2 regions of the Peribacillus sp. NPDC060253 genome follow, and region 2 is predicted to be linked to the other one. Evidence: predicted binding sites of a transcription regulator. Region 2 holds the regulator's gene; the other holds the start of a gene.

Region 1 (8,369 bases), on a different contig from region 2:
ATCGAACGAAGAAGAATGACCATATCACGATAAGTGGCAGATCGGTACTTTTGAGTTTTCATATCATATATTCGATGCTTTTCGCTTATAGCCTTTTTAATGAGCTTGGCCATCTGCCTAGCCTCGAGTTGCGCTTTTTCAAGTTCCTCGGCCTCAAACCCGCTATCCGCCCCTTCCGATTCCGAAGTTGCTTCAGGATCGGCTGTTCCATCAATTAAATGGAGCTCGATAAGGTTTGGTTCATCTTCGGGATATGGCGCACCTTTTTTCAATTGGGCGTCTTCATCATAATCAATCTCCCCGACTGTAATCCCCATCAACTGTTGAAACAAGAAATTCGTCCCATCGAGAACTTCCTTACGGCTCCGGAAATTCCGGTTTAAATCAATCTTTAGGCCGGATTCAATCCCATCACGGGTAAAGCGTGTGTACTTTCCAAGGAAGAGATTCGGTTCTGCAAGCCTGAATCGGTAAATGGACTGCTTGACATCGCCCACCATAAAAAGATTCCCACTATATTCGCCATCTGCCGTCACCAGTTTTAAAATGGATTCCTGAACCAGATTCGTATCCTGATACTCATCTACCAGGACCTCTTTGAATTGGTTTCTGTATTCGATAGCAGCAGCTGATGGTTTTCTTTCACCATCCACGGTTTCCCCTGTCAAAATTTGAAGACAATAATGTTCCAAATCGGCGAAATCCACCAAGTTCTTTTCTGCTTTTGCAGCGAAGAAACGATGATCAAATTGTTTAACAAGCCTTACAAGTGTATCGACATACCCCTTGAGCTCCCTAATATCGCGCAGATAACTTTCCGGTTTACGAGAAAATAACTCTTCCTGCAGCGATTTAATGATTTTCTTTGCCTTATCACGATACTTCGTAGCCTCATCCGCTACTTCTTTAATGAAATCGGCACCAGTAAGGCGTTTCGCCGTTCCAAACTTCACGTTTTGGATTTCTTCATAAAGATCGTTCCAGGAGCGGTCTTTCACTTCCGACAGTTTGGCGACAAGGGCAAGATCAGCTAAATAGTTCTCTGCCCTTGGTGCCGGCCCACCAGGGACTTTAGTCAAAGTCAGCGAGCGTTCCAATAAATCCCGGGCGGTGTCCAATTGTAAACCAATATCAAATTTCAATGAATCGATAAACGAAAGATCATCAATCCCATCATCATCCGCCAACTCATACATGCTGGCGGCACCATTGAGCCATTGATCCGGATCAGGGTTCGATTGCGAAAAATCATGCAGCGACCGAACAATATTCTGAAGTGCATCATCGTTTCGGTCGCTTGTGAAAGCATCAACCAAATTAAAGAACTCTTCATTATCACTTTGACCATACTGTTCCTCAAAAAGTTCCTCCATTACTTCATCACGGAGAAGCTGGACCTCTGTAGAATCTGCAATCCGGAAGCCTGGGTCGATTTCCGTCAAATAATAATACTTCCTGATCACCTCTAAACAAAAGGAATGAAGTGTGGATATTGAGGCGCGGTTAATCAGGCTCAACTGCTTGCGCAGATGCTGTGAATGCGGATTATCGCTAATCGCTTTTTCTAATGCCTCACTTATCCTATGGCGCATCTCGGCTGCCGAAGCATTGGTGAATGTAACGACAAGCAGTTCATCCACATCAATTGGCTCTTCTTCTGAAATGACTTTTTGAATGATCCGATTGACCAGCACAGCAGTTTTCCCGGAACCAGCCGCGGCAGCAACCAAAATGTCCTGATCTTTAGCCCATATCGCCTTCCATTGATCTTCCGTCCATGTCACGTCTCCTGGCAGAACAGGAATTTTCGTTTTACTCATCGCTCTCCCCCTCCCCTCTTAATAGATCAAGAACATCATTTTGCTTCTTCTGTGCCAAATTCCTAAATTGATTCTCCTCCAGTGACTGGTCGAATTGGCATACTGATTTAAAGGAACAAAAAGTACACGGCGTTCTTTCCTTTAATTTATACGGCGTTATGTTCACATCGCCATCGACCATTCGATCACCTGCCTCCTGATAAACCCGGCGAACGTGATGATTCAGTAGCGAAAATTCTTCCCTACTGGCAACTTTGGAAGCCGCTAGAAGCGATCCATCCTTTTTAAAACCAGCTGGAATGATATCCGACTTACCCGAATTTTCAATATCAAGCGAGTTATCCATCATCTGGATGACATTTGAATGATCAAGTACAAGTCCATTCATTTTAAAACTCTTATAAATTTCTTCCTCAATTTTATCCAAACTGAGCATTCCCTTGGATTTGACAACAGGATTATGCACATGAAAATATAAAACACCGGCTGGAATGGCTTCTTTCCCTATTAGCGACTTGGAATGGGTAACGACGATATCAAGGTATGTCAACATTTGCAGCGCAAGTCCATAATACACTTCACTCATGTTCAGTTCCTTTTCACTCGACTTATAATCGAGCACGCGCAAATAGACACCCTCCCCTTCTTCCGCTTTATCCACACGGTCTATCCGTCCGATCAATTCCATCTTCGTACCATTTTTCAATGTGAACGAAAGTGGCGGCAGCTCTCCATTTTTTCCGAAACCGAGTTCTAACCCAACTGGAGCAAAACCGCTCACCTTTGCATGTTCACTCAATACGATTGATGCCCGGCCAATTACATGTTCCAATTTCCTGCGCAAATAGTGATGGCGATTCGTACTTAATAAAATTTGATTTTGAAGTTTAGGAGCAAGTCTTTCCACGGCAACTCTAGCCAACTCCAAGCATTGTTCCTTTGTCAATGTAGACCAAGGAATATCATGTTCATTTAAATAGTCCGAAATCATTTTCAACGCTCCATGGAACATCTCACCAATATCCGGTGCATCCAATCGGAAAATTTGCCTTTCCCTCAATTTCAAACCATGAGCGGCATAATGGGAAAACGGGCAGCTATTGAACATTTCCATTCTCGAGACACTTGTAAGAATACTCTCGCCATATAATTGCTTACTTGTTTCTTCTGATAATTTCTTCGCTCTATTTTGGTAAAAAAGACTTGATAATACCTTAGTTGCAAAAGGACCGACCACTTCATCCCCTATAATGGCATTATATACATCCCACCATAGTGTATGGATTGGGTAGTTCCTTTTTTTCAGCTGCAATTGGGCAGCCAAATACGATAGGGCCACATCGTAATTGGCCGCGTATTTCACCTGTTCCTCAGCAGACAGATCAGATGGATCGTTCATATAATACACTTCGGAAACGTTAGGCAGTACATCCCTTACCCGTTTTAGGTAGGATGAAGGTAAAAGCGCCTTTCCCTCCTCATCGGCAAGCGGATATGATAAATAAAGCCTCTCAGCAGGTGTAGTAAAAGCTTTGTACGCCGTAAACTCCTCATCAAGGAGGCGCACCTTTGAACTTGGAGCAACATCAAGTCCACCGGCTAACAGCACTTCACGATCACTATCGGAAAAAATACCGTCAGATAAAGCTTTTCCTGGCAAGACCCCCTCATTCAAGCCGATAACAAAAGCTGTCTTCACATCATCAAGTCGGGATAAATCGAGATTAGCGACAAGGACTTGGTCAATTGCCGGCGGTACCAAAGAAAATTCAAGAGACTCCAAACCAGCTTCAATGATTACCGCAAACTGTTTCATGGAAAGCTCTTCTTCGCTTAGCAGTTCAACGAATTGGTCTAACAGATCGACAACCGCATTCCACGTTTGTTCGTGCTCTCTTGCCGAAACCAAATCACCTGCTTCTTCGGCCTCCTGCTTCAGCTTTTCCAATTTTTCCGGTACATGTAATTCTTCAAGATATAGATAAAGGGCTTCGCACAATTCCCTCCCATTATCAGCCTTTTTAACACGTTTTGATAGCTTCAAGATGGGCTCGGTAAATAATTGCTTCATCTCATTCAACTCTTGCTCAAGCTTCATTTCCTTATCGGTTTGGTTCCGTTCCTCCAGTTCCAGCCCTCGGAAGCGCCGGTACGTCCAACGATCTTTGGAAGTCCACCTGCTCCCTTTAATTCCACGGGCCAGCACATAGTTTTCGAGCTTATCCACTTGCTCCCGCATCCTATCGTGATTTTTTTGCAGCGGAAATAAAAGCTCCGTCTTGATTGCTCGAAATACCGGTTCATACCGCCAATAACCATTGATGATCTCCAAAGTGGAACGAATCAGTTCTATCAGAGGATGATTAAGCATGGTCCGTTTGGAATCGACGAACAAGGGAATTTTATAATCCCGAAAAACGGTTTGTAAAATATCAGCGTACGCTTCACCATTACGAACTAAAATCGCTATATCACGGAAACGGTGCTGCTTCTGCCTGACAAGTGTCAAGATATCCCGGGCAACGCCTTCAATTTCAGCTCTGCGATTAACTGCCTGGGCAATCGTTACATCAGGTGACTGCTCAAACGTCCGTGCAGGACGAATGGCAAAATAAGTTTCCAGATGATTCAGCCCCGGACTCGTTACAAACCTTTCCGTTCCTTTTAAAATGCGATCCTCTGAAATTGGGATATCATTTCTCAATCCAGCTTGATAAAGGTGATGATACAGGTTTCCCGTCTGCCTGAACAATTGCAAATCATCCGGGGCATATTGTCTGTAGGGCTGATCTAATGTCAGCGAAACCGTTACACTCTTGCACAGCTTCATCATTTCTTCCACAATCAATAATTCCTGTGGTGTCAAACTATAAAAACCATCGATATAAATATCGGCATTCCTTATATATGAAGACTCTGACATTTTTTCAATAAGTAATGTGAAATAGTCTTCAGAATCTAAATATTTGCCAACCATTTCATCCTCAAAAGCCTGATAGACCAATTCAAGGTCATGCAGTTTATCCTGAATTCCGCTGCCTGCCTCTGAAGTATCGGTCAAATAGTTTTGAATGTCATCCGGTTGGATGCAATACTGCTTGAACTCAGCCAGCATTAGTTCCATCTGTGCAATGAATCCCTGCTTATCAGCAGATCGACGAAACATCTTTAGCTCATCTTTTTTATCATCCATTATTTTCCTTATCAGCATATTGACGCCGACGCTGTCCAAATGTAGCCGGCTCATTCCCCCAGTTTCCTGAAGAACTCGCCAAGCCAGCCTGCTAAAACTGAAAACCTGCGTCCGGATCATTCCCGCAAGACCTGGTGTTTTAACTAATTTATATTCAGATAGAAACGTCATTTGATCAGGAACGAGGTAAATAATTGGATTGCCTTCGGGATCATCTGCCAATTTTGAACGAATTCCGTCCAATATATTCGAAGTTTTCCCTGCACCCGATCTTCCCAGTAAAAAACGGAGTGACATCTCTTTTCCCCCTTATACAACATAATATCTAGATCTATCATACCAGAAATACTTTCGTCTTTTTGACTAGGTTTCTGTTTCCAATTAAGATTTACTTTCTATTATTTTACCGTTTCCCATTAAAAAATACCAATCGTACGTTCGCTTTTTTTCCAAAAGAAAAAGCCCTCAAATTTTCCGGGCTTTTGCAATCATTCACCTGTAAATCTATAAGTGAATTCTTTGATTGGCCAATATCGAACATCGACTTTACCGACAACATTTCCAACTGGTATATAGCCAAAGTGACGGCTGTCCGCACTTTCAAGACGGTTATCACCCATGACAAAAAGCTTGCCCTCGGGGACGGTGGTCATGTCCGTCAATTCTTTTAATGTGAAGTCACCTGTAAAATTTTGCCCAGGGAAACCCTCCTTGACTTCTTCTAGATAAGGCTCTTCCACTTTCTCACCATTTACGTAAAGCCAATCATCCTTATAACGAATGCGGTCACCTGCAATCCCTATAACTCGTTTAACATAATCTTCATGTGAATTGGCATGAAAAACAATAATGTCAAAACGGTTGATATCTTGAATCTGGTAATTGATTTTATTCACAACAAGTTTATCGCCATCTTCAAGGGTCGGCTGCATCGATTTCCCTTCAACATCATAGCTTGAAAACAAAAATGTACGGATTAAGATGTAAATAACAAAAGCTATCATGGTGGCTTTTATCCAATCGGATAAAGAATTCTTGTTTGTTTTTCCCATCTCGTTCAACCCCTACTACATTTATATTCTAACTTATTGTCCTTCTTCTCTCTTCATGCTTTTATTTAACCGGACTTCCAGTCTTTTTCCCACATACCAGAGGATAAAAATGACAATCCCGATAATGATCGTACGCATGGGCTTATGTATTAAGGATACTAAATCATAGCCGACGAAGCTAATCGTAAAAATCATCACCGCTTTTCCACCTACAACTGCCAGTCCATATTGCAAGGGACTGACTTTTGAAAGACCTGCCACAATATTCACGATGGCCGATGGTGTAAAAGGGAAGCAGAGCAGGATGAACAAAGGTCCGAATCCATGGCTTTCCACCCAAACCATCAACCTCTGTACCTGCTTATGTTTTTGCAAAAATCGAAAAAACCTCATTTGACCATATTTTCTAATAACTAAAAAGATTAAAAAAGACCCCGCTACCGCTCCAATCCATGAAAATAAAAATCCCCACCAGAGACCAAAAGCCGTTGCATTAGCCAGTACGAACACCACTAAGGGTAAAAAGGGCAAAAATGCTTCCAGCATCGGCAGTAAGATTCCAGGAATTGGACCGAATGAGCGATATTGCTGAATAAGCGCTGATATATTATCAAGTGTAAACCACTCACGTATAGTCTCCAAGTCCATAATTATCTCCCTCGACATGCTGCCATCAAAGCAACATAAACTTATTAAAAAGCTGTTTATTTTAGATATAACACTTTCCCCTGAAATTGCAAGAATTATTATCCATACATCTTCATACTTTCCCTAACTCGGGAAAACATAATCTTAATAACAAATATTTCACTATTATCAAAACTTCTTGCATATCGATTGAAAATACATTAGGATAAAAAACAGAACAAACGTTCTTATTTTCACAAAATATACATATTCTTATTAAAAATGCGCTTTTTTAGAAAGGAGCGGTCAGATGACCCGCATTCCAGAAGGTGACCGAAATATGATTGAAAAAGCCATCTACCTCCCTATGGTGATTACAGTCTTAAACCGGGATCTCAAGGTCATCGAAATTAGTCCGTTTAAATTAAAAAGGCCCTATTCGGAACTAATTGAACATATTTTAAAAGCCGTTCAGGATGACCTTGCCGAGGTACGGAGATATTTGCGAAAGGAGAATATTAAGGTAAGTGAAATCCAACGCGATGAATCCTTCACGATGTATTGTTTTTTATATAAAGGATACGAGGAACATCACAATTATTTCAATCCCCGCCTCCGCAACAAAACCGAAGACTTGTTATGCTATTACTTTTTCGAAAGAAGTCACCGCTCAAGGGATAGGGGACCTGCCTAACATATACACGATGTTTATGGATGTTTGGAGCCTTTCTTTCGGGGGTGAGGTAACAGATGCCTAAGGATTTGTATGGAGGATGTAACCATTAGGTGTCTCTTTTTTTCCTGCTTCTTAAAGATAAGTGGATTCAATTTATCACGATCAAAATCGATAGGACTCACTTATCTCCATCCACACCTGTTTAATGGTTCAAATTCATTACCAATACTATATTAATAGTTCCATGGGTATACTGCCATGCAACATCACTTTTCTATCAAGGTATAACCTATGTAATCAAGAACAAACTGAATATCCTGAAACTAAATGCCGAATCAGTGCTATTGGCGACGCCTATACACACATACTAGAGGATATCAAAAAGGTTGGATAAAATATTAATCTTTTTAATTGCAGCACAGTAAATATTATAGAAACCATATATAGCAATGTATGATTGTATTACACGAACTTGTGTGATGTTTTGGCAACTTGCAGTTTCACCAAGTTAAAAGTGTTAATTCTTAGAATAGGATTTTGAATTTTCCCGAGAAGAAAAGGGATTGAAAATTCAAGGTGGGGACATGAAGGTTACCTTAAAATCGCTCTTCCCAAGGGAGTAAAAGCAGGAGTTATGCTGAAATCGATGGTGATAATAGCACATTTTCCAAAGAAAGCTATGAAAATCAAGAAATTATATGAAGATAGCCCTTCTTTAAAAAAGAAGGGCATTAATAAACTAGTTTGCTTGCATCTCTTACACTTACATTCCATTTAATCTCATTCTAACGTGGTATATACTTTGACATTCCCTCTGAAGCTTTGACTCCTTTTGCTTCGGTGAACAGATAAAATGATTTTCTTTTTGTTTCCTCTATCCTTTGGATCAGTTTCGTTTTTAAAAAGGATGTCCGGTGCAGCTGGTTTTCGAAAGAACTGCATGATACATCGATATCGATGGTTTGTTTATTACTGAATGTGACGGTTGTATGTCTGGAATC
Region 2 (8,369 bases):
GAACGTAGAAATCCTCTTCAAATGTCCATTTATATGCTTCCTTAGTCAGCTTCAGCTCATCTGCACCAAGCGGAGCGCCGTGAACAGCAGATTTACCTGAACGGTTTGGTGAACCGTAACCAATAACGGTTTTCACTTCTATTAATGTTGGGCGTGTATCATCAGATTTCGCTTCTTCAATCGCTTTAGCAATTCCCTGAAGATCATTGCCATCCTCAACACGGATATATTGCCAGCCATAAGATTTGAACCGGTCTGCTACACTTTCACTAAATGATTGGCTTAAGTCGCCATCAAGGGAAATGTCATTAGAATCATATAAAACAACAAGTCTTCCAAGTTGAAGATGTCCGGCTAATGAAGCGGCTTCTGCAGAAACGCCTTCCATTAAATCTCCATCTCCACAAATGCTATATGTAAAGTGATCGACAACATTATATGAATCACGGTTATAGCTTTCTGCCAAGTGGCGTTCTGCCATTGCCATACCAACTGCCATTGCAATCCCTTGCCCGAGCGGTCCTGTCGTTGCATCTACACCAGCAGTATGTCCGAATTCAGGATGACCTGGAGTTTTGCTGCCCCATTGGCGGAAGCTTTTCAAATCATCGATAGATAAGCCATATCCTGATAAATGAAGAAGGCTGTATAACAGCATAGATCCATGACCAGCTGAAAGAACAAAGCGATCTCTATTAAACCAATCTGGATTTTTTGGGTTATGATTCATGTATTCAGTCCATAGTTTATACGCCATTGGCGCTGCACCCATTGGCATACCTGGATGACCTGAATTAGCCTTTTCAATTGCATCAATCGATAATGTACGAATCGTATTGATGGAAAGTGCATCTAATTTATCTAACATATTGTAAAACATCCCTTCCTGTAATGTACCTCTTTATATTATAGTGACCTGCATAATATCACAACTAAAATCACTATTTACTACCTCAATACTTCAATTTTTAAAAAAATTTGGAAGTCCCCTATTTAGATTAAACTAAATGGGAGAATACATACATGAATGCAATTTCTTATTAATCATAAAGCAAAAAGAATCTTCCAATGGAGTGTACCATCAGAAAATTCCAAGCATTAATGTAAGTTTCTTTTATCTTTTATATCTTTTATCTTTTGAGGAGTGACATCATTACCTTCTGGATCGACAATTTTTACATGCTCCAACGTATTGGACATGGACCGTCTAAATGTTTCCAAATACTCACTTCTTAATTGTGTTTGCTCTTTCGCCTCAACTTCCGTTAAGCCTTCTTCCTTTGCTTTTTTAGAAAGTTCATTAATACGTGTTAATTTTTCTTGTGATAGCATAATTTCGCTCCTTCATAATCTGCGGATATTGTCATGGTATTAAAAAAAAAGCGAAATTACAAGTTCTAAGATTGACTTTCCTGTGTATTTTGTTGATGTTCAAGAAAGCGTCGGTTCACAGTAGCTTTAGATACATGGTAGCCAAAGCCCCTTAAAGTGGCTGCGATTTCTGCAAACGTCAATCCATTAGCCCGAAGTTTAATAATTTCTTCAATAGGAATCTCCTTACGTTCCCTGCCGGTAGAATTCCTCTGATTATGAAGATTTTTTTGAGGGCGGTATCCTTTTTCAACGGCTCTTAACATGCCGCGTTTTATTTTCAAATTATGTAATTTCCTTTGATATTCTTCGACAATACCGACTATCTGGATGACCATGGCATCTGAATCCGATAACTCAAGTTCCCCATCGTGTGAGAGAGTATAAACTTTCACGCCTTCTTTAAGAATGACATGGAAGAGGGCAATTTTCGCATTCCCTCTCCCCAGCCTTGTTTCGTCTTGGATTAATAGAACTTCAGCTTCTTTGGTTTTAAATAGTTCAAGCATGTCAAAAATGCCATCACGGTTTAACTCATAACCACTAGCCTGTTCTTTTATTATGGAAACAACTTCTACATCCATCTTCTCTGCCAATTTGACCAATTCATCTTCCTGCCTTGCCAATGATGTTTCCTGCGACTCTTTTTCTGTGCTAACCCTGCAATAGATTATTGCCTTCATAATACCCTACCTTCGCTACTTACTGCTCACTTGCCAAATTCTGAACAAGTTCTTCCCCTTTAACAGGAATGACAATGACTTGACCAGGTTTAATTGAATCCGCCCTGACCCCATTATGCTCTTCTATCCAACCAATGAATTCTTTTTTTGTCAAATTAGCTTCTTCATATTCTTCGGCAATTCCCCATAAGGTGTCACCTTCACTTACTTCTATAGAAAGGAAATCCTTTTTTTGATCGTTATTTAATGTGCAAGAGAATAAAATTGAAAAGATGAATACAGATCCCGCTAATAGAATCGTATAAATATAGTTTTTGTATAAATTTTTCATAAATATCCCTCCAAAGCGAATGTTCGTTCGTATGTTATATTCAAATTATAATACGAACGTTTGTTTCAGTCAATAACAAAATTCGAACTTATGTTTGTATAGAGATGGGGGCCATGATATAATAAAGCAAAGAACATTGGAGAAGAGGTGCAAAAATGACTAAACTATCAAAACGGCAGCAAGATATTCTTGATTTCATTAAAGAAGAAGTCCGCCAAAAAGGGTATCCACCTTCCGTAAGGGAGATTGGCGAAGCAGTGGGACTTGCATCAAGTTCAACAGTTCACGGACATTTATCCCGCCTGGAAAGCAAAGGGCTGATAAGACGTGACCCTACCAAGCCGAGGGCCATTGAAATCCTGAATTTAGAAGAAGCCAACAGTATTCCGAAAACGAATGTCGTGAACGTACCTTTACTTGGAAAAGTAACAGCGGGCATGCCGATTACGGCCATTGAGAACATAGAAGAATACTTCCCGCTTCCCGAAAGCATGGTTCCACATGATGACCATGTATTCATGCTCGAAATCATGGGAGAGAGTATGATCGAGGCAGGAATTCATGATGGGGATTATGTCATCGTGAAACAACAAAGCAGTGCCAATAACGGAGATATCGTCGTGGCCATGACTGAAGATGATGAAGCCACTGTAAAACGATTCTTTAAGGAACCGGATTACATAAGGCTTCAGCCTGAGAACTCAAATATGGAACCCATTATTTTAAGAGATGTTTCGATACTTGGAAAAGTAATAGGCTTATATAGACAAATACACTAAAAGCGCTAAAGGCGCTTTTTTTGTTTGTTTTAATTTATGTCCCAAACTCTCTCATTATGCATATGTAAGACTAGGTTTTGATTACTATTTTTTAATAGTATGGAATTTTATAGGATTATTTCAATTTCCCCTTTTTCTTTTAAGGTTGATAGGAAAGTAAACTATCGCCATTCGGTGCGTGGAAGCCTATGTAAATGTAACCTTTTGTTAAATTAAAAAAAGAGAGGAATAAATTCACCACTCAGATAAAATTCATTACACTTTCGCCGATCAAGTTAAAAAATCTGTACTTCCATAAAATCCTATGCTTTGGCAGGCTCAAAGACGGAATCTTGACGGTATGATTATCTTCAACAATTCTGAATCATACTTCTCTATATTTCGGTTCTTAGCCATAGCCCAAATCGAATTTTTCTGTGCTTCTCAGTAGTCATTTTCTACTATGACAGCAGTATATAAATTTCTATCTACCCAGTTGGATATTTTCTGAATCGTTAAACTGGCGTACCGTTGACACCTAAACCATTTTATCCTCCAACGTAGAAAAAGCCATCACATCCATTACTTTCCTTGGATTGATGGCTTTATAAATTGACCGTTGAAAATCTTCAAAGCTGTTCGAATTACCTTTCTTTGATAAATGACTTCTTTCGTAAAAATTACTGTGGTATAAATCCTACCTAAATGGTGAAAGTTAATTTTGTATATCTTCCAATTTAAGGTGGTGAAATTATGGACTTCCCGACCATCCATACAAATTTTTGGGATGCAGTGATAGCCATTCCTACCATAATAATACTAACTCAACTGATTAAGGTTTTGTTTCATACTCCTAAAAAATTCATCCCTACCATCGCATTAGTTCTTGGCTTGTTCATTTCCATTTTCATCAGCCATAGAAATCATTTGGTTGCAGGAATTTTTATGGGCTGGTTTTATGGCTATGCAAGCATAGGCAATTACGCTGCGCTCAAAACTGGCATTTTGTCCTATAGAGCATCTAATGAAAAGACAGATTAGCTATCAGGTGTATGGCCGTCGATGAAATTCATTCATCTATTAAATCCATAGGCTACTGCACAGCATCTATGCCATCGACCACTCGCAATTTATATTGCGGTATGCTGCTGTAAGAACGAATAGGCAAACTGTTTTGTTCGTTCATCTTTCACATAGAAACCACTCTCAAGATCCGTTGAACTTTCATTAATCTCCTTGGTTTCTTTCTTGATAAATTTCTGGTGGTAAAGGCTTCTTTCCACTGTTTTCACGATCTTGATTTATTTCTTCGACTGTAGACAAACTCGAAAATAATTGAGTTTGTCTCAGTTTTTTAGGTTTGTAAATTCGAACGTTGCCTCCAGGCACTCGCTTTCAGCGTTCGGTCCGGGATGCCTTCAATAAAGAGAAGGCATCTTCTTCTTATTTTTCAATATAAACAGAACGAATTAGCGTACGGGTTCTTTCAGCACCACTCACACTTTTTTCCATGACATCAATCGTTACATTATAAACACCCGATTTAGGTACATCTGGAAGGGTACCTGAAAAATTTTCTTTGTCCATTACTTGAATAGAGCTTTTTTCATTAATTTCATTCCCGGATTCATCTAACAAATGAACCATAAAAGTGGTGCTGATTGGCCCTTTTTTATTATTGATAGGATTCTTTATTAAAAATTTCGCATCCTTTTGCTTAACCTTTCCAGGCATGCTTAATGTAATGGGATTCTTTTCGTTAAATTGTGCGGTTAACAGGTATGCATCAGTTGGTGACTTAGTCTTCATTCGCACTCTCCAGTCCCCAATTTCAAGGTTGTTTCCATTAAATGTTTGGATGGTTGCACCATTAAAAAAGGAAGCTTCATTTTTTGCAGAGTGGACTTTTACCGAAGGCGAATGCCTTTTATTGGATGGAGAAATTAATTCAACCTCAACATCTTTTGAGGCTGTATATATGGTTATCATACCTGGGGCTGCTTCATTTACATGGAAACTTTGTTCGTTCCAGATATTTTGTTGCAGTTCACCGCCTAGAACGGTTTGTGCGAGAGCGGTTGTAATGACATCATCTTCAACTTGTTGTTTATATTTTACAATTACACTCGGAAGCTCAACGGTAGAAGCGCTTCTTAAATAGGGCTCAATTCTTGGAAATACAGCTGAACCCACTCGAATATTATCGTGATCTAAGTTTGGATCAGTAAACAAATGTGACGCATAGGGAATTTTTGAACTCCATACATTCACTAAACCATCATTTTCTCCATACGTAGATAAATATTGTCCCCCCATTGATAAAGCAGAAAGTGCTGGTCCTCTATTCATTCCTGTCACCGTGAAATACATGTTTTTACGAGAGTTAACATGGTTGTCCGTGGCAGAGCGAAATTCCGCCATTTTGCCAACTTGCAAAGAATATGTTCCATCATCTTTTTGACCTAAAAGCGAACCAAGCCAACCTGCATACCAGCTATAAGCCAAATCAGCTAGATGAGAACCGTGATGTGGAGAAGCTAAAGTGATGATCCTGCCAACATATTGGTGGGCTCCATAGTGTACAAGAGCCGCTTGGGTGTCTGGTCCACCTTTGCTGTGAGCAATAACATTTACTTTTTCTCCGCCGAAATGGGTACTGATTTCCTCAAGCATGGATGCTAACAGCCTACCATTATCATATTGGCTAGCAGATCCATTACCAGCTGAATCATAAAGCTGAACAAAAACGGTTTGGTAGCCAGCCTCATATGCTTTGGTATACATATCATTGATACCATGATAATCCGTTTCACCGTACCAGCTTGTTGAGCTGCCATTTTTCCCTTGAACAAATACGATAGGTGGTTTATTTACGTCAAGATTGGGAGGGATGCTTCCCAGAAACCAATCCCCTGGGCTGAAAGTTTCGGAAGGCGGCTTCAATTTTCCCGCTGTGGAAATGTCTGGTTTTGCCATAATTAATATTGTTAATATAAGGACAAGAAAAATGACATAATTGATTATATTCCTTTTCAATTGTTATCTCCTCCCATATCCTTTGTAATTTTGAATCTCCTATTATCTATGTCCTCCTTTACCAAGTCTGCTTTATCCATTCATTAGTTTATATTTGTACTTTTACAATCCATTACCTGCAATCTTTATAAAAATGGGAGAAAAAAACTAGAAGGAATTCATTAATATAGAGATAAAGTATGAGGATGCGTCATTGTTACTTACGGACGATTTCTATAAACTCATTTCGATTGGCGGAGAGTGCTTAACTTTGAGGGATATTTTCTTTAACTTCATGCCCCACTTTTAGTGATTCTCTTTTTTCACAACGTACAAAAATAGGATTTCACAATAAGGACACAGTTGAGCTTTAGAAATTATGGAAGAAGACCTTATCATCACATGCAGTTTAAGTTCCTTACGTAAAAATGAGAACAAGCCCTTCTCGCAAAGGATAAAGGGCTTGACTATTTATGAACCTCCGTACTAATTCCTTTGAATATGACACTATCCGATTGCCCCTAATCTTGGTGTTTTTGACAACAATTTTTCCAATAGATACACAATTAATCTCTTTTTTAAACAAAACCCTTACACATTGCTAAAGAGAATTCCCTTTCCAATCGCAATGGTACTAACGGCTGCTCCTACAGCAACTTTTCCATCCACTACACCAAACTTATATGGACTTTTGTATCCCCTTGGCGGGTTAGAGTTGCCGATGAAAAGATTTTCCATATCGTCATGAAGCACATTTAGCCTTTGACCCTTTAACTACATTTAAAGTGTAGGTGAGGGTCAAAAAAAATGATATCATCGATCGAGAATCCTACACATTCAGCAAACATATACGCCTTATCAATCCGCAACGGAATCTTATATTGCTCATAGTCAATGTAGGTCCTTTTGGCCATCTTTAGCACTTTTGCCATTTCTTCTTGAGTTATACCTTTATACTTCCTAGCTTGTTTAAGTGTGAATTTAACGTTTGTCATATCTTGTCACCCCCTATTATAAAAATAATATCACACTTGAAGTATAGTTTCCAACAATTTTTTGTAAAATTCACGCACTTTGAGTTTACTCACTTTCACTCATGGTGTATATTCGAGGTAGAGGTGAAGAAATATGCACATTGGTGAACGGATTAAAATGTTTAGAAAAGAACGAAAAATGACACAAGAAGATTTGGCAAAAATATTAAAAGTGGCCCCAACGGCAGTTTCAGCTTGGGAATCAGGGCGGAATAAGCCATTAATGGATAAATTGAGCATGATGTCCACCTGCTTTGAAGTACCTCTTTCTCACCTCATTGAAGGAACACCTATCGTTAAAAATAATCCTTCAATGGAATTTTTAAACGAAAATAATGTTAGATTAATTGGTGTCTACGGAAATATCCATGCTGGAGAGCCAAATTTTACCCATGAATATATAGAAGCGTATATGCCGACATTAAATTCCATGCTAAAAACCGATCAAGAATACTTTTTCCTTAGAGTAAATGGCAACAGCATGAACAAAGAATTCAGTGACGGATCCTTGATCCTTGTTGAAAAAACAACCTACGTCGATAATGGGAAAATTGGTGTGGTCTTAGTAAATGGGTACGATGCTACTGTCAAAAAAGTAAATATTAACGAAGAAAGCATCACACTAACTCCCTGCAGCACGGATCCTTTTTATGAAGAAAAAATCTATCATATCAAAAATGATCGCGTACGAATTTTAGGGAAAGTGGTTCAAGCGATTAAAATATACGATTGAAAACTCAGTGCCCTTTAGGGTTTCATTAGTGGCAATGAAGAAATTGTTTACATACAACGACCCTATCTTTACGATGGTCATCTTTTAAAAACATTCAATTTGGTGATACATATAAGGTACAGGCCATATGGTTTGTGCTTTTTTAGTCTTGTTTTAATGAAACATGGATTTAAAATATCATATAAGAATCGATAATAAAAAATAATAATGAACATTTGCCCCTGTAGCTCTAGAAGGGAAGAGCGCCGGAAAACATTGTAGCCACCGGGTCGCAAGGTAAGGGTTTCAGAAGCACCGAAAAGCAAATAAGCTGAGGCAGGTGCAATTCCTGCCGGTGAAAATCCGTAGGGAAGCGTGTTCTCCCCTAACCTATGCTTACCGAAAGGAGTGCGGGTTCGAATCCCGTCAGGGGCTTGTTTCTCTATAAAACTGCCATCTATTATG

What was found. Region 2 encodes LexA, which represses DNA repair genes until DNA is damaged. Its sites were predicted from a motif close to CGAACATATGTTCG; they were not measured.
Region 1: the regulator LexA is predicted to act here: its motif matches at 5,441-5,454, upstream of addB (helicase-exonuclease AddAB subunit AddB).

What each region holds. Positions count from the first base shown of each region.
Region 1 is NZ_JBHXAS010000053.1:21,294-29,662, reverse strand. It holds gene addA (helicase-exonuclease AddAB subunit AddA) at 1-1,820, opposite strand, end outside; gene addB (helicase-exonuclease AddAB subunit AddB) at 1,813-5,310, opposite strand; gene lepB (signal peptidase I) at 5,502-6,065, opposite strand; gene ACFWE9_RS14930 (TVP38/TMEM64 family protein) at 6,099-6,713, opposite strand; gene ACFWE9_RS14925 (YhjD family protein) at 7,003-7,386, shown strand; gene ACFWE9_RS14920 (competence protein ComK) at 8,154-8,369, opposite strand, start outside.
Region 2 is NZ_JBHXAS010000047.1:17,466-25,834, reverse strand. It holds gene tkt (transketolase) at 1-868, opposite strand, end outside; gene ACFWE9_RS13975 (DUF896 domain-containing protein) at 1,099-1,332, opposite strand; gene ACFWE9_RS13970 (YneB family resolvase-like protein) at 1,398-2,054, opposite strand; gene yneA (cell division suppressor protein YneA) at 2,074-2,385, opposite strand; gene lexA (transcriptional repressor LexA) at 2,541-3,164, shown strand; gene ACFWE9_RS13955 (hypothetical protein) at 3,897-4,184, shown strand; partial or broken gene ACFWE9_RS13950 (IS5/IS1182 family transposase) at 4,298-4,454, opposite strand; gene ACFWE9_RS13945 (esterase/lipase family protein) at 4,587-6,119, opposite strand; gene ACFWE9_RS13940 (hypothetical protein) at 6,750-6,911, opposite strand; gene ACFWE9_RS13935 (helix-turn-helix transcriptional regulator) at 6,929-7,153, opposite strand; gene ACFWE9_RS13930 (LexA family protein) at 7,287-7,925, shown strand.